DNA from 3 places in the Acidovorax sp. WCS2018Noco2-16 genome. Region 3 is predicted to be linked to each of the others. Evidence: riboswitches for the same ligand, from Rfam matches in the RefSeq annotation. Region 3 holds a riboswitch; each other region holds the start of a gene.
The links. A riboswitch is a leader RNA that binds a small molecule or an ion and turns the genes downstream of it on or off. The one in region 3 is predicted to bind cobalamin.
Positions count from the first base shown of each region.

Region 1 (6,368 bases), on a different contig from region 3:
CGGCCGCAAACCTGGGAGCGGAGGGCGCACCACCATGACCCGCACGCTCGCCTGGCTGCCCTGGCCGTTACCCGCCCTGCTGGCTTGGGGCGCTGCCTGGCTGGCATTCGTGGGACTGCAGCGCTGGCTGCCCGCCGCCGCGGCGCTGGCGCTGGGCTGCGCCGTGGGCACGGCCGCCAGCCTGCTGGGGCGCAGTTGGTGGCGGCGCGGGCTGATCGCGGCGGGCTTTCCGCTGTCGCTGGCGCTCACGGGCACGGCCACCGGTGTGCCGGCCTGGGCCTGGTTGGTGCCGCTGGCGCTGCTGCTGCTGGTCTACCCGCTCAATGCGTGGCGCGACGCACCGCTCTTTCCTACACCGCGCGGCGCGCTGCAGGGCCTGGCCGGGCTGGCGCCGCTGCCGGCCGGCGCGCGGGTGCTGGACGCTGGCTGCGGCCTGGGCGACGGGCTCATCGCGCTACGCCAGGCTTACCCTGACGCACAGCTGCACGGGCTGGAATGGAGCTGGCCGCTGCGGGCACTGTGCGCGCTGCGCTGCCCCTGGGCGCGCGTGCGGCGGGGCGACATCTGGGCCGCAGACTGGGGCGCCTACCCGCTCGTCTACCTGTTCCAGCGGCCCGAGAGCATGGCACGCGCCGCCGCCAAGGCCGATGCCGAGATGGCGCCCGGCGCCTGGCTGGCCAGCCTGGAATTCGCCGTGCCAGGCCGCGTGGCCGATGCCTGTCTGCACGCAGAGGGCGCCAAGCCCGTGTGGCTCTACCGCGTCTCCATGCCCACCGGGGAACTGCCAGGCGCAGCGCTATGATGCCCCGCCGTCAGCCCGCGTGGCGGGCTCTGCTGACTGCTTGTTGTCCTTCCAACGCACCGTTATTCCACCAAGAGAGAGGCGCCGACCAATCATGACCCAGAAGACCAAGACCTTCACCCTGCTGGCCACGGCCTGCGCCGCAGTGGCCCTGCTGGCCGGCTGCGAGACCACCAACATGCGCATGGGCAGCCCCGAGGCCAAGACCGTCGCCACCGGCGCCGCTGGCGGCGCCTCCGCAGCCGGCGAGAGCGCCCAGCTGCAAAAGTGCTCCAGCCCCCTGGGCACCGTCTCCCTGGTCGAGAACCAGGACGCCGGCTGGTACACCATCCTGCGCAACGAATACAAGCTGCCTCCCACCTCCAACCTGCTGCGTTTGCTGATCCAGCAATCGAACTGCTTCATCGTGGTCGAGCGCAGCGCATCCGGCATGAACGCCATGAACCGCGAGCGTGCACTCATGGGCTCGGGCGAGATGCGCGGGGGCAGCAACTTCGGCCAAGGCCAGATGGTTGCCTCCGACTACGGCATGTCGCCCGAAATCATCTTCTCCAACAGTGATGCCGGCGGCATCGGCGGTGCCCTGGGCGGCCTGCTGGGTGGCGGGCGCGGTGCGGCCATCGCAGCCATCGGCGGCAGTTTGAAGACCCGCGAGGCCAGCGCCATGCTGACCCTGGTGGACAACCGCTCGGGCGTGCAGGTCTCGGCATCGGAGGGCAGTGCGTCCAAAAGCGACTTCGCCGGCTTTGGCGGGCTCTTCGGCGGCTCGGCCGGGGGTGCGGTGGGCGGCTACCAGAACACGGCGCAAGGCAAGGTGCTGACCGCCGCCTTCATGGACGCGTACAACCAGATGGTCGTGGCGCTGCGCAACTACAAGGCGCAAAGCGTGCAGGGCCAGGGCTTGGGCGGTGGCGGGCGGCTGGGCGTGGACGGTGCGGCGGCGCCCTCGCAGACCAAGGCGGGTGCCTCGATCTCGATGCGCGAAGCCCAGGAACGCCTGGGCGGGCTGGGCTACAACGTGGGCACGCCGGACGGCGCGGCCGGCCCGCGCACGACCAAGGCGCTGCGCGACTTCCAGAAGGACAAGGGCATTCCGGTCACCGGGCGCCTGGACACGGCCACGCAGGACGCGCTCTCGCGTTGAGCGGCCGACGGGGCCGCCGCGCTGCAGCGGCTCCTTGCAGACGACAGACCCGGCTTCGGCCGGGTTTTTCGTTGGCGGCCAAGCATAAACGCTACTCTTTTTATAGCTGCAAGCGCTTATCCATCAAGCGCTAGAGGCCAAAAACACTTGTAACCTCCGGACACAAGCCGGCACCGCCCTATACTCACGCCCGTTGGTGCTCGCAAGGCCATTGCGGCCGAGCAGTTAAACGGGAACCAGGGAGGGAGCGTCCACCAAGGATGGCTCCCCAACCTGGGCTGCCCCCGCAACGGTAAGCGACGAAGACGGCACACCGCCGGCTTCATCAACTGCGTGGAAGACACGCCCACTGAAAGGCTCAACGCCTTTTGGGAAGGGCCCACTGCAGCGTCGCCAGCCCGGATACCGGCCGACAGGGGGCGGCGTCGCCGAAGGCTTCAGGGCCTGAGGCGGCGCCGCTCATTTCACGGAACCTGCGGGGAGGCAGGGGTCCGGGCATTTGCATTCCTGTCGTCTCTTCCCATGCCAGTTATTTTCGTGCGGGCCGTTGCGCCCCCACCGTGCACGCCATGACGCCCGGCACCGTCTGGTTCGTCGGCGCCGGCCCGGGCGATCCCGAGCTCATCACCGTCAAGGGCCGCGTCCTCATCGAGCGCGCCGGCGCCATTCTGTTCGCGGGCTCGCTCGTCAACGAGGCCGCCACCCGCTGGGCGCCACCCGGCTGCAGCATTGCCGACAGCAAGGACATGACGCTCGAGCAGATGGCTGCCTGGCTCATCCTGCAGGCGCAAAAGCACGACACCGTGATCCGCCTGCAGACCGGCGACCCGGCGCTGTACGGCGCGCTGATCGAGGTGGTGCAGCCGCTGGACGCCGCCGGCGTGCCGGTGCGCGTGGTGCCGGGCGTGTCGTCCGCGATGGCGTCGGCCGCAGCGGCGGTGGAAAGCTTCACGCTGCCCGAGGTCACGCAGAGCGTGATCTTCACGCGCGTGGAAGGCCGCACGCCCATGCCGCCGGGCGAGTCGCTGGCCGAGCTGGGCCGCCACCACTGCACGCTGTGCATCTTTCTGTCGATCACGCTGCTGCACAAGGTGCAGGCCGGCCTGCGCGAGGCCGGCTGGGCCGACAGCGCGCCCCTGCTGGTGGTGCACAAGGCCAGCTGGCCGGGCGAGGAAATCATCGTGCGCGGCACGCTGGCCGACATCCGCGAGCGCTGCCGCGCCGCCGGCATCGTGAGCCAGGCCATGGTGATCGCCAGCCCCACGCTGGGCGCGCGCCAATGGCAGGAGCTGGCGAAATCCAAGCTCTACGACGCGAGTTTCACCCACCGCTTTCGCCGCGCCAGCCAGCCAGCGGCAGGCCCTGCCGCCGACCCTTCAGACCCCATCGCCCCATGAACGACCACACCACCATCCTGCTGATCGGCCACGGCTCGCGCGAGCCCGAGGGCAATGACGAGATCCACGCCTTCGTGGCGCAATGGCGCGCACGCCGGCCCGGCTGGCGCATCGAGGTGTGCTTCATCGAATTCGCGCCGCCCGGCCTGCACGACGGCCTGCTGCAGGCCGCGCAGGGCAGCCGGCGCGTGCTGGTGCTGCCGCTCATCCTGAACGCCGCCGGCCACGTGAAGATGGAGATTCCCGAGGCCATCGAGCATGCGCGCGCGCACTGCCCGGGCGTCGATTTTCTGTACGGCCCGCACCTCACGGCGTGCGAACCCATCCTGCAAATCCTGCAGCGCCAGCTGCGCCAGTGCATGAATGCGCTGGATGTGCCCGACCCCACCACCACCGGCGTGGTGCTGCTGGGCCGGGGATCGTCCGACCGCCAGGCCAACGGCGACGTCGCCAAGATGGCACGCTGGCTGCAGGAAGGCGGCCACCACGAGCTGGTCGAGATCGCCTTCACCGGCATCACCTGGCCACGCCTGGAGCGCGTGGTGCAGCGCCAGGTGCTGCTGGGCATGAGGCAGATCGTGGTACTTCCGTATTACCTCTACACCGGCACGCTGATGCAGCGCATAGCCCGGCAGGTGGAACACCTGCGCGCGCAGTACCCGCAGGTGCGCTTCGCCCAGTCGCAGCACTTTGGCCTGGAGCGCGAGATTTTCGAATTGCTGGACAGCCGTGTGAACGACCTGCTGGACGGCGTGGCGGGCAGCCTGCTGCCTTGCGACGGCTGCAAATACCGCGAGATCGCGCACGACCTGGGCCATGGGCACAGCCATGAGCACACCCATGCGCACGCCCCCGTGCAAGTGCAGGTGCATGCGCATGCGCCGCAGCCAGCAGGTGCACCCGCATGAGCACCGTCAACACCGTCACCGAGCAGCTCACGCGCGCCGGCCAGGCCATCGAGCACGACAGCTTCGCCATCATCGACGCCGAAGCCGGGCCGCACCCCTACACGGCCGCGCAGTGGCCCATCGTGCGCCGCATGATCCACGCCAACGCCGACTTCGAATTCAACGGCCTGACCGCCTTCCACCCGCAAGCGGTGGAGGCCGGCATCGCCGCCATGCTGCGCGGCGGCGCGCCCGTGGTGGCCGATGTGGAGATGATCTGCTCGGGCCTGTCGCAGCCGCGCCTGGGCCACTTCGGCATGCGCACGCACCAGTTCATCAGCGATGCCGACGTGATCGCCCAGGCGCAAAGGGAGGACACCACGCGCGCCGTGCAGGCCATGCGCAAGGCGCACCGGCAGGGCCTGCTGCACGGTGCCGTCGTCGGCATCGGCAACGCGCCCACGGCGCTGATCGAGCTGGTGCGGCTGATCACGGACGAGGGCGTGCGCCCGGCGCTGGTGGTGGGCATGCCGGTGGGCTTCGTCTCGGCCGCCGAATCCAAGGCGCTGATGGCGCAGGTGGCTGACGTGCCGTGGATCGTCATTCGCGGCCGCAAGGGCGGCTCCACGCTGGTGGTGGCCACGCTGCATGCGCTGCTGGCGCTGGCCGAAGCCCGCCAGAAAGCCACAGCCCAAGGGACGCCATCGCCATGATGGAAAAGACCGTGCGCCGCGGCACGCGCACCGGCTTCACCACCGGCGCGTGTTCGGCCGCCGCCGCGCGCGCCGCCGTGCTGGGCCTGGTGCACGGCAGCGTGCCCGACGCGGTGGACTGCCTGCTGCCCAACGGCGACGTGGTGCGCTTTGCCGTGCAGGACGGGCAGTGCGACGGCCAGACCGCCCACGCCATGGTCATCAAGGATGCGGGCGACGACCCTGACTGCACTGACAAGGCCCACTTGACGGCCGACGTGCGCGTACTGCCAGGCCAGTCAGGCGCCTTCCTGCTGCAGGGCGGCTTCGGCGTGGGCACCGTCACCATGGCCGGGCTGGGACTGGAAGTGGGCGGCCCGGCCATCAACCCCGTGCCACGAAAGAACATCGAAGAGAACGTGCGCGCCGTGGGTGATGCGTTGCTGGCGCGCGCCGGGCTGGAAGTCACCATCTCCGTGCCGCAGGGCCTGGAGATGGCCAAGAAAACGCTCAATGCGCGCCTTGGCATCCTGGGCGGCATCTCCATCCTGGGCACGACCGGCATCGTGAAGCCGTATTCCACCTCTGCCTACCGCGCGAGCGTGGTGCAGGGCGTGCAGGTGGCCGCCACGCTGGGCCATGGCGTGGTGGTGCTCACCACCGGCGGGCGCACCGAACAGTTCGCCATGAAGGAACGGCCCGAGTTGCCCGCAGCCTGCTTCGTACAGATGGGCGACTTTCTGCGCTACGCGCTCGACGAGGCCGTGGCGCAGGGCGTGCAGCGGGTCGTCATCGGCGGCATGGTGGGCAAGCTCACGAAGATCGCGCAGGGCGAAACCATCACCCACGCCAACCGGGCCGAGGTCGACACGCAGCTGCTGGCCGACCTGGCCGCCGGCGTGGGCGCGCCACCCGAGGTGTGCGCCGAAATCGCCGCCGCAGAAACCGCGCGCTTCGGCGCCGAGCGCATGCAGGCGCTGGGCCTGGGGCCTGCATTCCACTCCGCACTGGCGCAGGCCGTGGTGCGCACCCTCACCGCGCCCGACCGCTACGGCGAGCGCTTCCACCTCACCGTGCTCGTCTGCGATTTCGACGGCACCAAGATCACCGAGGCCACCTCTGGCCCCACCGCCTGCGCATGACGATGACGACCCTGCTTGAAAAAGACCCCCAGCCTTGCCGCGTGATCGGCGTGCTGGACGACGGCGCCGCCAGCCTGGGCGCCACCGCGCTCGCGCTGCTGCGCCGCGCCGACCTGGTGATCGGCGGCACGCGCATGCTGGCGCTGCTGGAAGACGACATCGCCCCGCATGCCACGCGGCGCGACCTGACCGGCTGCCTGCCCTCCGTGCCCGGCTGGATCGCCGAAGCGCGCGCTGCCCAGCAGGCCTGCGTGGTGCTGGCCACGGGCGACCCGCTCTGCCACGGCATCGCCAGCTACCTGGC
Region 1 covers NZ_JAVTJJ010000003.1:266,769-273,136, reverse strand. The annotation lists gene RQI28_RS10745 (LysR family transcriptional regulator) at 1-38, shown strand, start outside; gene RQI28_RS10740 (class I SAM-dependent methyltransferase) at 35-802, shown strand; gene RQI28_RS10735 (peptidoglycan-binding domain-containing protein) at 897-1,946, shown strand; cobalamin riboswitch at 2,124-2,375, shown strand; gene cobM (precorrin-4 C(11)-methyltransferase) at 2,516-3,343, shown strand; gene RQI28_RS10725 (sirohydrochlorin chelatase) at 3,340-4,251, shown strand; gene RQI28_RS10720 (precorrin-8X methylmutase) at 4,248-4,943, shown strand; gene RQI28_RS10715 (cobalt-precorrin-5B (C(1))-methyltransferase) at 4,940-6,064, shown strand; gene cbiE (precorrin-6y C5,15-methyltransferase (decarboxylating) subunit CbiE) at 6,061-6,368, shown strand, end outside.
Region 1: another riboswitch for cobalamin. It lies ahead of cobM (precorrin-4 C(11)-methyltransferase); the one in region 3 lies ahead of RQI28_RS04830 (TonB-dependent receptor domain-containing protein).

Region 2 (6,368 bases), 560 kb from region 3:
CCCGCCAGCAGGCGCTGGTGGCCCGCTGGGGCGCCGTGTCTCCGGCAGCGGTGGCGTACGAGGGAATCACCGCACTGGCGGGCACGGGCCACAGCCGCAACGCCTGGTTCATGGCGCAGGTCAACGCATACCACCAGGCATGGAAGGACTTCTTCTTTCCCCGCATCGACGGCGGCCTGGCCATCACCGAGGCGGACTTCGCGCACATCCCTGCCTTTGCGTGGCGCGACGAAGCGCCGGGCACCGTGCAGGCCCAGGCCGCGCGGGCCGTGCTGCAACTGCTGCTGCCCACCCTGGTGCTGCTGGGCATAGCGCTCTGGCGGCTGCGCCGCTACCGCGTGGTGTAGCGGCCAGATCCGATCACGCCTATCCATCCCAAGAAGAACCCCGAGAAGACGATCCCATGAACCGATTCAACCGATTCAACCGATTCAACCGAACCGCCGTGGCGCTGGCGGTGGCCGCTGCCACGCAGGCCAGCTGGGCCCAGACCCCAGAGCCCGAGCGCGAACTGCCCGCCGTCAACATACAGAGCGGGCAGGACCGCGACAGCCTGCAGCTGGACAACCGCAGCACCAGCGCATCGCGCTTGGGGCTCACGCTGCGGGAAACTCCCGCATCGGTGGAAATCATTTCGCAGGACGTGATGCAAGAGCGCGGCGCACGCACCTTGAGCGAAGCGTTGCGCGGCGCGGCCGGCATGGCGGGCGGTGGCACGCCCGCGGCACCCACCACGCTGTCGATGCGCGGCTTCACCAATGTGCTGTACCTGTACGACGGCGTGCGCATGTCCGGCGCGGGCGTGACCAACCGGGTGGAAGACACCTGGAATTACGAGCGCATCGAGGTGCTCAAGGGCCCGGCGTCGGTGCTGCAGGGCGACAGCGCCATCGGCGGCATCGTCAACTTCCAGACCAAGCGGCCCGACCGCGGCAACCCCGGCCGCGAAGCCCTGTTGTCTTACGGCAGCTATGGCTCGACCCGTGCCGCCGTGGGCCTGGGCGGCGCGGTGGGCGAGACCGGCGCCTACCGCATCGACTACAGCCGCAACGACTCCCGCGTGGGAACCATCGACCGCAACAGCGAGAAGCTAGAACACCTGACCACAGGCCTGTCGTTCGACGTGGCGCGCGCTACCCGGCTCGACCTTTCGTTCGACTACTCGCGCGACGAGGGCCATGCCTACTGGGGCACGCCACTCATCCCGCGCAGCCTTTCCACCGAGCCCACCAACGTGGTCAGCACGCCCGACGGGCGCGTGGTGGACCGGCGCATCGCACGCACCAACTACAACATACTGGACGACAAGAACCAGTCCGAGGCCTACTGGCTGCGCGCCCGTATCACCAGCCGCGTGACGCCTGAATGGACGCTGCGCAATGAATTGACGGCCAACAAGGTCGACCGGCTGTGGCGCAATTCCGAGAGCGCGGCGTTCACCGCCCCCGCATCCATCACGCGCGACCAGACCACCATCGCGCACGACCAGCACTACCTGTCCAACCGGCTGGATGCGTCGCACCAGGGGCGCCTTGCGGGCATGGCAAACAAGTTCGTGGTGGGCGGCGAGATCAGCAAGACAGATTTCGACAACACGCGGCGCTTTTCGAACGGCTCGGCCGCCACCGCTGCCAGCCTTCGCGTGCCGCTGTTCGACCCGGTGGTGGGCAATTACAACGACGACCCGGCCCTCATGGCCGGCGGTGGCAACCGCACCAACTTCACCTCGGATGTGCGCAGCACCTCGGTCTTTGCCGAAGATTCGCTCAAGCTCACCCCTGCCTGGACATTGGTGGGCGGCCTGCGCCATGACCGTGTGGACGTGGACCGCAGCGTGACCGACCTCAACCTCGGCACTTTCAGCGCCTTTGGCACGAAGTACTCCGCCAACTCCGCACGCCTGGGCACGGTGTTCGACCTCAGTAAAGAGTCTTCTGTCTACGCGCAGTACACCAATGCCACCATTCCGGTGGGCTCTCTCTTCTTGCTGTCGGCGGGCAACGCGAGGTTCCCACAGTCCAAGGGCAAGCAGTTGGAGGTCGGGTTCAAGCAGAGTTTTGCCACGGTGGAATGGACGGCCGCCGCCTACCACATCACCCTGGACAACGTGCTCTCGCGCGACCCGAACGACGCGAATGTCACCGTCAACAATGGCCAGCAATCCTCGCGCGGAGTGGAGTTGGCGGCCGCCTGGCGCGCCACGAAGCAGCTCACGCTGTCGGGCAACGTGGCGGCTTTGGATGCGCGCTTCGATACGCTGACCGAGGCGGGCGGGGTATCGCGCGTGGGCAACACGCCGCCCAACGTGCCCGAGCGCATCGTGAACCTGTTCGCCAACTACCGGTTCAAGGACGTCCCGGTGGATCTGTTCCTCTCGGTCAACCGCACCGGCAAGATGTACACGGACAACGCCAATCAGATCCGTATCAACGGCTACACCACGGCCGACGTGGCGGCCAGTTGGCGCGTGAGGCCCGTGTTGCTCACCTTCCGAGTGCGCAATTTGACGGACAAGCTGTATGCCAGTTATGCAGGCCGGGCCACCAGCCAGGTGCTGCTCGCTCCACAGCGCACGTTCGAGTTGTCTGCCAGGTATGACTTTTGAGCGGCCTTGCTTGACGCTGTATCCATGCCCCTAGAATCGCGCCGTTGGTGCTCGTGGCATGGTTCGCATGCTGCAGTTCAACGGGAAGCAGGGAGGCACTACCGAACAGGAAAGTGCTGCGCCTGCGCTGCCCCCGCAACGGTCAACGGATGGGTCGCCAGATAGGTGACCCGCTCCCCTTTTTCACAGCCACTGGATTGCCTTGAACAAGCACCTGGGAAGGCTCAAGGGGATTGTTCCGCCAGCCCGGATACCGGCCAACAAGTGGGTTCTGCTCCGACGGAGCAGGGCCTTTACGCTCCAATGCTGGCGGGAGGCCGGCACCGGGCCTATTTGTCTTCGATCATCGTATGAGCCACTTTCCTCGTTCCCTGCGCCTGGCCGTGTTGCCTTTCGCCCTGGCCGCTGCTTTCCCTTTGCATGCACAGAACTCAGGTACCTTGCCTGATGTCGTCGTCAAGGAATCCGCTGCGCCCAGCCCGTTGCTTGAGCAGCGCACCGACAGCGCATCGCGCCTGGGCCTCACGGTGCGCGAAACGCCCGCTTCCATCGACGTGGTGCCGCGCGAGGTGCTGGCCGAGCGCGGCCTGCGCACGGTGACCGAAGCCGCCCAGGCGGCGGTGGGCGTGCTGGCCGGAGACTTTCCGGCCGAGCCCAGCGCGTTCTCGATGCGCGGCTTTGCCAACAGCCAGATCAACACGCTCTACAACGGCATCAAGATCGGCCCGCCCAACATGACCTCGCGCGTGATGGACACGGCCAACCTGGAACGCATCGAATTCCTCAAGGGCGCGGCATCGCTGATGTCGGGCGAGGGCGCCACGGGTGGCGCGGTGAATTTCGTCACCAAGGCACCGCACCAGGGGCCGGTGCGCACCGAGGTGAACACGTCGGTGGGCTCGTTCGGCGACCGGCGCTTGTCGATGGGCTCGGGTGGCACCACGGCGTGGAAAGACCTCGACTACCGAATCGACGCCAGCGCATCGAACAGCGATGGCTTCATCGACGACACCGGCCAGCGCAACCGGCATGTGTCGGGCGGGCTCGACTGGCGCGTGCTGCCGGGGCTCAAGCTCTTCGTGGCGGGCGAGGCCAAGCGCGATGACGGCAGCAGCTACTGGGGCACGCCGCTGGTGTCGGCCGGCGCTGCGGGCGTGCAGCCGCGCGGTGGCGTGGTGTCGGGCACCTACGTGTCCGGTTTCAATGGCAGCGACCTGGGACCGGTCACCATCGACCGGCGCACGCTGCGCACCAACTACAACGTGCAGGACAACCGCAACGAAGCGCGCGAGACTTGGGCGCGCGCCGGCGGCGAGTGGCAGGCGAGCGATGCCGTGGTGTTGCGCAGCCAGTTCTGGCGCTACACCGCCGACCGCACCTGGCTCAACAACGAGATCAGCGCGTTCAACGCTTCCACCGGCCTGGTCGACCGCGAGCGCTTCTACGTCGCCCAGGACCAGACCAGCTGGGGCAACAAGACCGAATGGCAGTGGGACAGCCGTGTGGCGGGCCTGGACAACCGCGTGGTGGCCGCCTTCGAATACAGCGACATGGACCTGGACCGCCCCGGCGCGGCCAACTTTCCGGGCGACAGTGTGAGCCTGGTGGACCCGCAGCGCGGCAGCTATGGCCGGCTGACCACGCAGCTGCAGACCACGCGCATCCGCAACACCGTGCTGGCGCTGGAAGATCGCCTCAAGCTGACCCCGGCCGTGGCGCTGATCGGCGGGCTGCGGCACGAGCGCATCGCGCTGGACCGCAGTTCGGCCAACGCGGCGGGCGCTCAGCGCACGGGCTTTCCGTATGAGAAGACCTGGAACCCCACCACCGGCCGCATCGGCCTGACCTGGGAGGCGGCGCCCGGCACCACCTTTTACGGCCAGTACGGCACCGCGGCTGACGTGGCGGCCAACAACATCTTTCTGCTGGGCGCCTCCCAGCCGCTGGATCTGACCCGCACGCGCAACGCCGAGGTGGGCGTGAAGCAATCGTTCTGGCAGCAGCGCGGCGAATGGACGTTTGCGTACTACGACACCGAGCGCCGCAACGTCTATGCCGCGCAAGGCGGCCAGCAGCTGGCGCAGGCCGGCGCGCTCAAGTCGCATGGGGCAGAGGCCTCCGTGGCGCTGCGGCCTGATGCGCGCTGGAGCGTCTGGTCCAACCTGGCATTGAACCGTGCGCGCTACGACGGCTACACGCTGGCCAATGGCGCATCGTTCTCGGGCAATCAGCCGCCCAACGCTCCACGCGTGGTGGCCAACGCGGGCGTGGGGTATCGCTTTATCGCGGGCGTGCCCATGCAGCTGTCGGCGTCGGTACGGCATGTGGGCGAGCGCTTTCACAGCGACGCCAACACCGTGCGGCTGAGCGCCTACACCGCGTTCGACGCCGCCCTGTCGGTGGACGTGGCGCGCGGCGTGCAGCTCACGCTGCGCGGGCGCAACCTGGGCAACCGCGTCTACGCCGCCTGGTCCGACCCGTTCTACCCCGACCAGATCCTGCTGGGCGCACCGCGCAGCTACGAGCTGGCCCTGCGCTGGACGCTCTAGCCTTCACATGACCTTGCCTACCCCGGTGCTGCAACTGCAGGGCGCCGCCTTTCACACGGCGCAGGGGCGCGAGCTGCTCGCGCCCATAGATGCGCGTGTGCAGCCCGGCGAATGCGTGGCGCTGGTGGGGCCCAACGGTGCGGGCAAGAGCACGCTGCTGAAGCTGTTGGCCGCCCGCATTGCGCCCACGCAGGGTGCTGTGCGGCTGTTGGGGCACGACCTGGCCACCTGGCCCGCAGCAGAGCGTGCCCGCCATGTGGCGCTGCTGGGCCAGGCCGACACGGTGGACACGGGCCTGATGGTGCGCGACTACGTCGCCTTCGGCCGGCTGCCGCATCAGCACCGCGCCAGCCGCGCCGAGCATGCGCGCGCCGTGGACCAGGCCCTGCAGACCTGCGCAGCCGGTGCGCTGGCGGGGCGCGCGCTGGGCACCCTGTCGGGCGGGGAGCGCCAACGCGTGCATCTGGCGCGGGCGCTGGCGCAAGAGCCCACGCTGCTGCTGCTGGACGAGCCCACCAACCACCTGGATCTGGCCGCACGTGCCGACCTGCTGGCGCTGGTGCGCGGGCTGGGCATCACCGTCGTTGCCGCGCTGCATGAACTGGGGCTGGTGCCCGGTTTTGCCACGCGCGCCTGGGTGCTGCACGGCGGCCGGCTGGTGGCCGACGGCCCGCCTGCCGAAGCGCTGAGCGCCGTGCGGGTGGCTGCCGTGTTCGGCATGGAACTGGTGCACACGCGGCACCCACGCCATGGCGGCACGCTGTGGGCTTTTGAACGGGCAGCGGCATGAAGTGTTTTGTGAATGTTCTGAAAATGGCAGCGGCGCTGGGGTTCTCAGTGCTGGCCTGCGTTGCGGGTGCCACCGAGTCGGGCTTTCCCGTCACCGTCAGCAGCTGCGGCCAGCCCGTGCGATTCGAGGCCCCGCCGCGCCGCCTGGTGGTGCACGACCTGAACATGGCCGAAATGGCGCTGGCCCTGGGCCTGCAGCCGCGCATGGTGGGCGTGACGGGCATCACCGGCTGGTACAAGGCCGACGCCGCGTTCTTTCGCGCGCTGGGCAACGTCCCCGAACTGGCGCCCAAATACCCCACGCTCGAAAACATCCTGGCCGTGAAGCCTGACCTGTTTTTTGCCGGCTGGTACTACGGCATGCAGCCGGGTGGCGAGGTCACGCCCAGCACGCTGGCCCGCCACGGCGTGGCCACGCTGGTGCT
Region 2 covers NZ_JAVTJJ010000001.1:502,477-508,844, reverse strand. The annotation lists gene RQI28_RS02230 (ABC transporter permease subunit) at 1-347, shown strand, start outside; gene RQI28_RS02225 (TonB-dependent siderophore receptor) at 404-2,605, shown strand; cobalamin riboswitch at 2,634-2,882, shown strand; gene RQI28_RS02220 (TonB-dependent receptor domain-containing protein) at 2,956-5,154, shown strand; gene RQI28_RS02215 (ABC transporter ATP-binding protein) at 5,162-5,944, shown strand; gene RQI28_RS02210 (ABC transporter substrate-binding protein) at 5,953-6,368, shown strand, end outside.
Region 2: another riboswitch for cobalamin. It lies ahead of RQI28_RS02220 (TonB-dependent receptor domain-containing protein); the one in region 3 lies ahead of RQI28_RS04830 (TonB-dependent receptor domain-containing protein).

Region 3 (6,368 bases):
ATCAGATTCCAACCCAGAACCCTCATCCATAGGCATCAGCCAGTTGGTCAGCCACAAGGTCAGGCAATCCACCACGATCAAGGTCCGCGCATCCGAATGCCGCCCCAGCGCCCCCGCCAGATCACGCGGCTCTTCCAACGTGGTCATGCCAGGCACCCGCTCCGCCCGGTCGCGCTGGTGCCGCGCAATGCGCTCGCGCATCTCGTCATCCCACGGCTGCCCGGTGGCGATCAGCAGCGCACGATGATCCGGCGACTTCGCCAGCCATTCGCGCGCAATCAACTCGGCACGGCGCGACTTGCCGCTTTTCTGCCCGCCCAGAATGAACTCGGAACGGGCAATGGAAGGCGACGGCGCGGCAGGTGACCCGGTCATGGCGCATCTCCTGCGCCCAGCAGCAAGGCGGTAGCGCGCGGGTTCGACGCGAACCAGGCGTGGAAGTAACTGGCATGCACGCTGCCGTGCCGGTACAGCGCCTCGCCCGGCGGCGCGCCCTCGGCCGCGCCGGGCCGCATCGTGCGGGCAATTACGGCGGCCGTGCTCTCGCAGGTGGAATAGTGGAATGTGTGGCCGCGCAGCACCTGGCCGCCCACGTCCAGCTGCTGCGGCCCCAGCGCGGCCAGGCGCCGCTGCATGGTGACGTCGCCCGGCAGCAAGCCCCAGAGCGGCAGGCGCCTACCGTCCTGCAAGGTGATCGATTCGAAGAGGGCCATCATGCCGCCGCATTCTGCCCACACGGCCCGGCCGGCGGCGATGTGCGCGCGCAGGCTCTGCTGCATGCCGGTGTTGGCGGCCAGCGCCTCGGCGTGCAGTTCGGGGTAGCCGCCCGGCAGCCACGCGGCATCGCAGGGCGGCAAGGCGGCGTCGTGCAGCGGCGAAAAGCGCACCACACGGGCGCCGAGTTGTTCCAGCGTCTGCAGGTTGGCGTCGTAGACAAAGCAGAACGCCGCATCGCCGCCGACGGCCACGGTGCGGCCGGCCAGCAGCGCAGGCGTTGCGGCAGCGTCTTCTACTGTGGAAGCAGGCGCTGCGAATGCGACGCGCCAGCGCTGCCAATCCGCCACCGTCATCTGGCCCAGCGGCGTGGCGGCCAGCGCGTCGGCGGCCGCGTCCAGCCGCTGCAGGGCGTCATGCAACTCGTGCGCGGCGACCAAGCCAAGGTGGCGCTCGGGCAACAGGCGCGGTCCGTTCTCGGCGGCCAGCGTCACGCGCGGCAACGCGCCCAGCCAGTCGGCGGCATCGGTCAGCCCCGCGCGCAGCAGGCTGGCGTGGCGTTCGGTGGCCACGCGGTTGGCCAGCACGCCGGCCCAGGGCAGGCCCGGTCGGTAGTGGCGCAGGCCATGCACGATGGCGCCCAGCGTGCCGCCCATGGCCGACGCATCGACCACGGCCAACACAGGAATGCCGAAACGCATGGCCAAATCGGCCACGGAACTCTCGCCATCGAACAGGCCCATCACGCCTTCGATGAGCAGCAGGTCGGCGTCCTGCGCGGCCTCATACAGGCGGCGGGCGCAATCAGCCGCGCCGGTCATCCACAGATCGAGCTGGTGCACGGGCGCACCGCTGGCCAGCTGGTGCCAGTGCGGGTCGAGAAAGTCAGGCCCGCATTTGAAGACGCGCACGCGCCGGCCCTGGCGGGCATGCAGGCGCGCGAGCGCAGCGGTGGCCGTGGTCTTGCCCTGGCCCGAAGCGGGTGCGGCGATGACGATGGCGGGGCAGCTCACGCTGCCCGCCACGTCTCGCGCTTCTTCTGCGTTTTCAGCGTTGTTGGCCTTGTGAGCCCCTGCCGCTTCTCTTCCCTCTTCTTGTCTCGACATCCGGTCGTCGCTCATGCGCATCGCTTGGTAATCAGGTTCAGGCTGACAGCGCCTTACTGTGGCGCCCACTTCAGCGCCACATACAGCGTGCGGCCTTCGGTGGCATAGGTGCGCGCCGTCTCATAGCGCTTGTCGCCCAGGTTGTCCACGCGGGCCAGCAGCGTGAAGTCGCGCGACACGCGGGTGCTGGCATACAGGTTGACCATTCCGTAGCCGCCCAGCACGTTGGTGTTGGCGGCTTCGTTGAAGCGGCGGCCTGAGGCCTGCACTTCGGTGCCCAGCGTCCAGCCGGCGATTTGCGTGTCGGCGCCCAGCGATGCGTGGCGCTTGGAGCGGCGTGCCAGCTGGCGGCCGGTGTCCAGATCGCGCGGGTCTTGCCAGTCGAAGGAGCCGCGCAGGTTCACGCTGGCAATGCGGTGCACGGCCGAGAGCGTGATGCCGGTGTATTCGGCACGGCCGATGCTTTCATAACAGCCGAAGTCGTCACGGCAAGTGCCCGGCGCGCCGAAGTTGATGAGGTTGCGGATGCGGTTGCGGTACGCCACCACGCCCACGCTGCTGTCGCCTTCGGTCCAGCGCAGGCCGGCTTCGATGTTGCGGCCCGATTCAGGCTGCAGCGTCGCCACGCCGTACTGGCTGAAGCGCTGGTACAGCGTGGGCGCGCGGAACGACGTGCCGCCCGACACGGTGGCGCGCCACTGCGGCGTGACCGCAAAACCATAGGCCAGGCTGCCGGTGCTCTTGCCGCCGAACTCGCTGTCGTCGTCGCGCCGCAGGTTGGCCTGAAGCGAATGCGCGCCCACCGCCACGCCGTAGCCCAACGCCAGCGCGTTCTGCGAGCGCTCGCCGCGCAGATCGGGCGTGCCCGATGCCGCGGGATTGTGCAACTCGTCCTCGCGGCGCTCCAGGGCAGCGGTGACCAGGTGGGCGCCCAGCCGCCATTCGTTCTGGAAGAGATAGTTGCGCAGCGTCGTTTCGGTCAAGTAGAAGCTGGGCGTGGTGCTGTACTGGCTGCGCGACGCGTTGGCCTGCAGACGCGTGGTGTAGGCATCACTCCAGCGTGCCACCCAGGCCAGCCCGCCGGTGCGCAGCTGGTGGTGGTTCAGGTCGTCGGTTGTACGGGTGTTGTCGTATTGCGATTCGAGGTTGCTGGCCAGGAGCGTGCCTTCGATGCGGTGGCGCGGGTCGATCTGCAGGCCGACGCGGGCGTTGCCGGAGGTACGGCGGTAGCCGTCGTCATCGGGGTTGGCGGTGGCGGTGGTGCGGGCGTTGAAGCCGTCGCTGCGCTCGTGCGAGATGCCCAGCGAATAGTCGACCATGCCGGCGCCTCCGCTCACGCCCGCCTGCGCGGTGCGCGTGCCGTGGTTGCCCAGGCCCAGTTGCACATAGGGTGCGGGCTTGCCCTCGCCCTTCTTGGTGAAGAGCTGGATCACGCCACCGATCGCGTCGGAGCCATAAACCGCGGCAGCCGGGCCGCGCAGCACTTCGATACGGTCGATTTGCGCGAGCGGAATCTGCTCCCACTGCGCACCGCCGGTGGTCTGCGAATCGACGCGCACGCCGTCGATGTACACGGCGGTAAAGCGCGATTCGGCGCCGCGCAGAAACACGCTGCTGCTGCTGCCCTGCCCGCCATTGCGCGAGACCTCCACGCCCGGCAGACGTGCCAGCAGATCGCTCACGCCCACGGCGCCGCTGCGCTCGATGGTGTCGCGGTCGACCACCGACACGTCGGCCACCAGATCAGTGAGCGGGCGCTCCACGCGGGTGGCAGTCACCACGGTGTCGCGCAGTTGCGTGGTGGTGGCGGCCTGCGCCAGCAGGGTTTGTGCAGCGGCTGGCCAGGCAGCGCCCAGCGCCAAGGGAAGCGCAGCAAGGCGCAGGAAGGAAAAGCGGTTGTTCATCAGAATGGGCACAGCAAGAATCACCCTGACCGGCCTCCCCGCCGATCGTTGGGTATCACGGCCGCCCGCGCCCATCAAAAGACGCCAGCGGCCACCGTGTTGGCCGGTATCCGGGCTGGCGGCACGCCCTCCATCGCCTTCCCAGGCGCTTGTTCAACGCGCCCAGTGGCTTGTGGATGGAGAGGGAATCGCAGGGGCGATTCGGCCGCTGACCGTTGCGGGGGCAGCGCAGGTTCAACGCATACCCGATGGGGCGCGCCTTCCTGCTTCCCGTTGAACTGCAGCATGCGAACCACGCCGCGAGCACCAACAACATGATTTTACGGCGCTTTGCCGGCACAACCCTACAATCTGGCGCTCTATGGCAAACACCTCCCCCATCGATGAAATCGCCGAGCGGGTCGAGCGGCTGCTGTCGCGGCATGCCGAGCTGCAGCGCACCAACACCTTGCTGGCGCAGCAGGTGATGAATCTGACGCAAGAACGCGATTCGCTCAAATCCCGCCTGAACGCCGCACGGACGCGGGTCGATGCCCTGCTCGAACGCCTGCCAGAGACCCCCGACATGAAAGACGCACCATGAAGCAGATCGAGGTCCGGATCCTGCAACAAAGCTACCTGCTAGCCTGCCCCGAGGGGCACGAGCCGCGACTGCTCGAGGCGGTTGAGCGCGTCGACACCGCCATGACGCGCATTCGCGACGCCGGCAAGGTGCGGGCACGCGAGCGCATTGCCGTGCTGGCTGCGCTGAATCTGGCGTTCGAAGTGTCTGACCGGGAAGCGGCGCAGCAATCGGCCGACCTGCAAGCTCCTGCCACCACGCCGGCGGCGCTGCCGCCCCCCATAGAAGTACCTGTCGAACCACGCCTCTTCGACCAGGCCGACTTGGCACTTGAAGAACGCGCCGAGCCGTCTGTGGACACACAGCAGCGCATCGACTCGCTGCTACAGCGGCTCGACCGGGCTCTAGGCGACGAGGGGCGCCTACTCTGATCTGAAGGCGCGGTCTGCCACGAGCGGCGCGCTTATCCTCCTGATCGCACCGGCATGCAAGCCCAACCGGATCGCCAACACAACCCGATGGGTTTTGCGCTTGCAGCCCACGATGCCAGGCCTACAATCGAGTGGTCTGCGGTGCTGCCGGGCTTTATATTTCCTTGAACCAATGCTCCCTGAGCACGGGCTTGGTAAATTGCCTGGTGAGCGTGATCATCTCGCGTCAGATGAACCCAACGCCTGGCTGCCCTCGCCCACCTGAACCCCCGGTTCAGGATGACGGCTCGGTGGCATTCGCAGACACCTTATTCCTCGCTTCTCCTTGCTGACCGCCTCCTAAGGGCTTCTCGATCAGGGCGGTGTCTTTGTCGCCAGCGCAGGCGACCAGACATATTCCTTGCGACTGGCAATCAATGCTCGCAGCTCTGGAGCAGGTAGCCCCGGAGCACACAAGAAACCCTGAAAGTGCTGGCAGCCCATCTGCTCCAGCGCTGCCCGCTGGGCCAGCGTCTCCACACCTTCCGCAATCACCTCGATGTGCATGGCCCGGCCCATGCTGGTGATGGCACTCACGATGGCGCGGTCGCCCTCGTCGTCGGGCAGGCCGCGCACGAACGACTGATCGATCTTCAGCTTGTGGATGGCCAGTTTCTTCAAGTAGGCCAAGCTGGAATAGCCGGTGCCGAAATCGTCGATGGCCAGGCCGGTGCCCAGACGCGCCAGCGCGATCAGGCGCTGCTCCATCTCTTGCGCATCCTGCAGCAAGATGGTTTCGGTCAGCTCAAGTTCCAGCAAGGTGGCGGGCAATCCGTGCCGCTCCAACAGTTGCGTCAGCCGGGGTACAAAGTCCGGCTGGCGAAACTCCAGCGCAGACACGTTCACAGCCACGACCAATGGCGTGCCGGACCGCATCCATCGCACGGCTTCTTGGATAGCCTCCTCCATCACCCATGCGCCCAGGGTGACGATGTAGCCGGACTCCTCGGCCAACGGAATGAAAACGCCGGGGGACACCGGCCCGAACTCGGGGCTGTTCCAGCGCACGAGTGCCTCGGCGCCCACGATGCGGCCCGAGGCCATCGAAACCTGGGGCTGGTAATGCACCGCCAACTGTCCCAGGCCCAGGGCCTGGCGCATTCCGTGTTCCATCTGCATGCGAGAAAGCAGATTGGCGTTCATCTGCGGCTGGTAGAAACCGAAATTTCCGCGGCCCCGGTCTTTCACGCGGTACATGGCGGTATCCGCCTGCTTGATCAACTCGTCGAGCGTGCTACCGTCTTGCGGGTACAGGGCCACGCCGATGCTGCACTGGATGGAAAAGCCCATGGCATCCAGCACGAAGGGGCGCAGCATGTCTTCAAGGATGCGGCGGGCCACGTTCTCGGCCACGGAGACATCACCCGCATGCAGGTAGATCACAAACTCGTCGCCACCCAGCCGGCAAAGCATGTCGGTATGCCGCAGGCACGATTGCAAGCGCTCGGCCACCAGCTTCAGCACGCGGTCGCCGAAGGGATGGCCCAGCGAGTCGTTGATGATCTTGAAGCGATCCAGATCGAGAAACAGAATGGCAAACCCGGGGCCCTGATCGCGCGTGGTGGATTCGATCGCCGCCTCGACACGGCGCGCCAGCAGCAGGCGGTTGGGC
Region 3 covers NZ_JAVTJJ010000001.1:1,059,549-1,065,916, forward strand. The annotation lists gene RQI28_RS04820 (bifunctional adenosylcobinamide kinase/adenosylcobinamide-phosphate guanylyltransferase) at 1-375, opposite strand, end outside; gene RQI28_RS04825 (cobyrinate a,c-diamide synthase) at 372-1,835, opposite strand; gene RQI28_RS04830 (TonB-dependent receptor domain-containing protein) at 1,874-3,724, opposite strand; cobalamin riboswitch at 3,808-4,050, opposite strand; gene RQI28_RS04835 (DUF904 domain-containing protein) at 4,086-4,307, shown strand; gene RQI28_RS04840 (cell division protein ZapA) at 4,304-4,717, shown strand; gene RQI28_RS04845 (EAL domain-containing protein) at 5,072-6,368, opposite strand, start outside.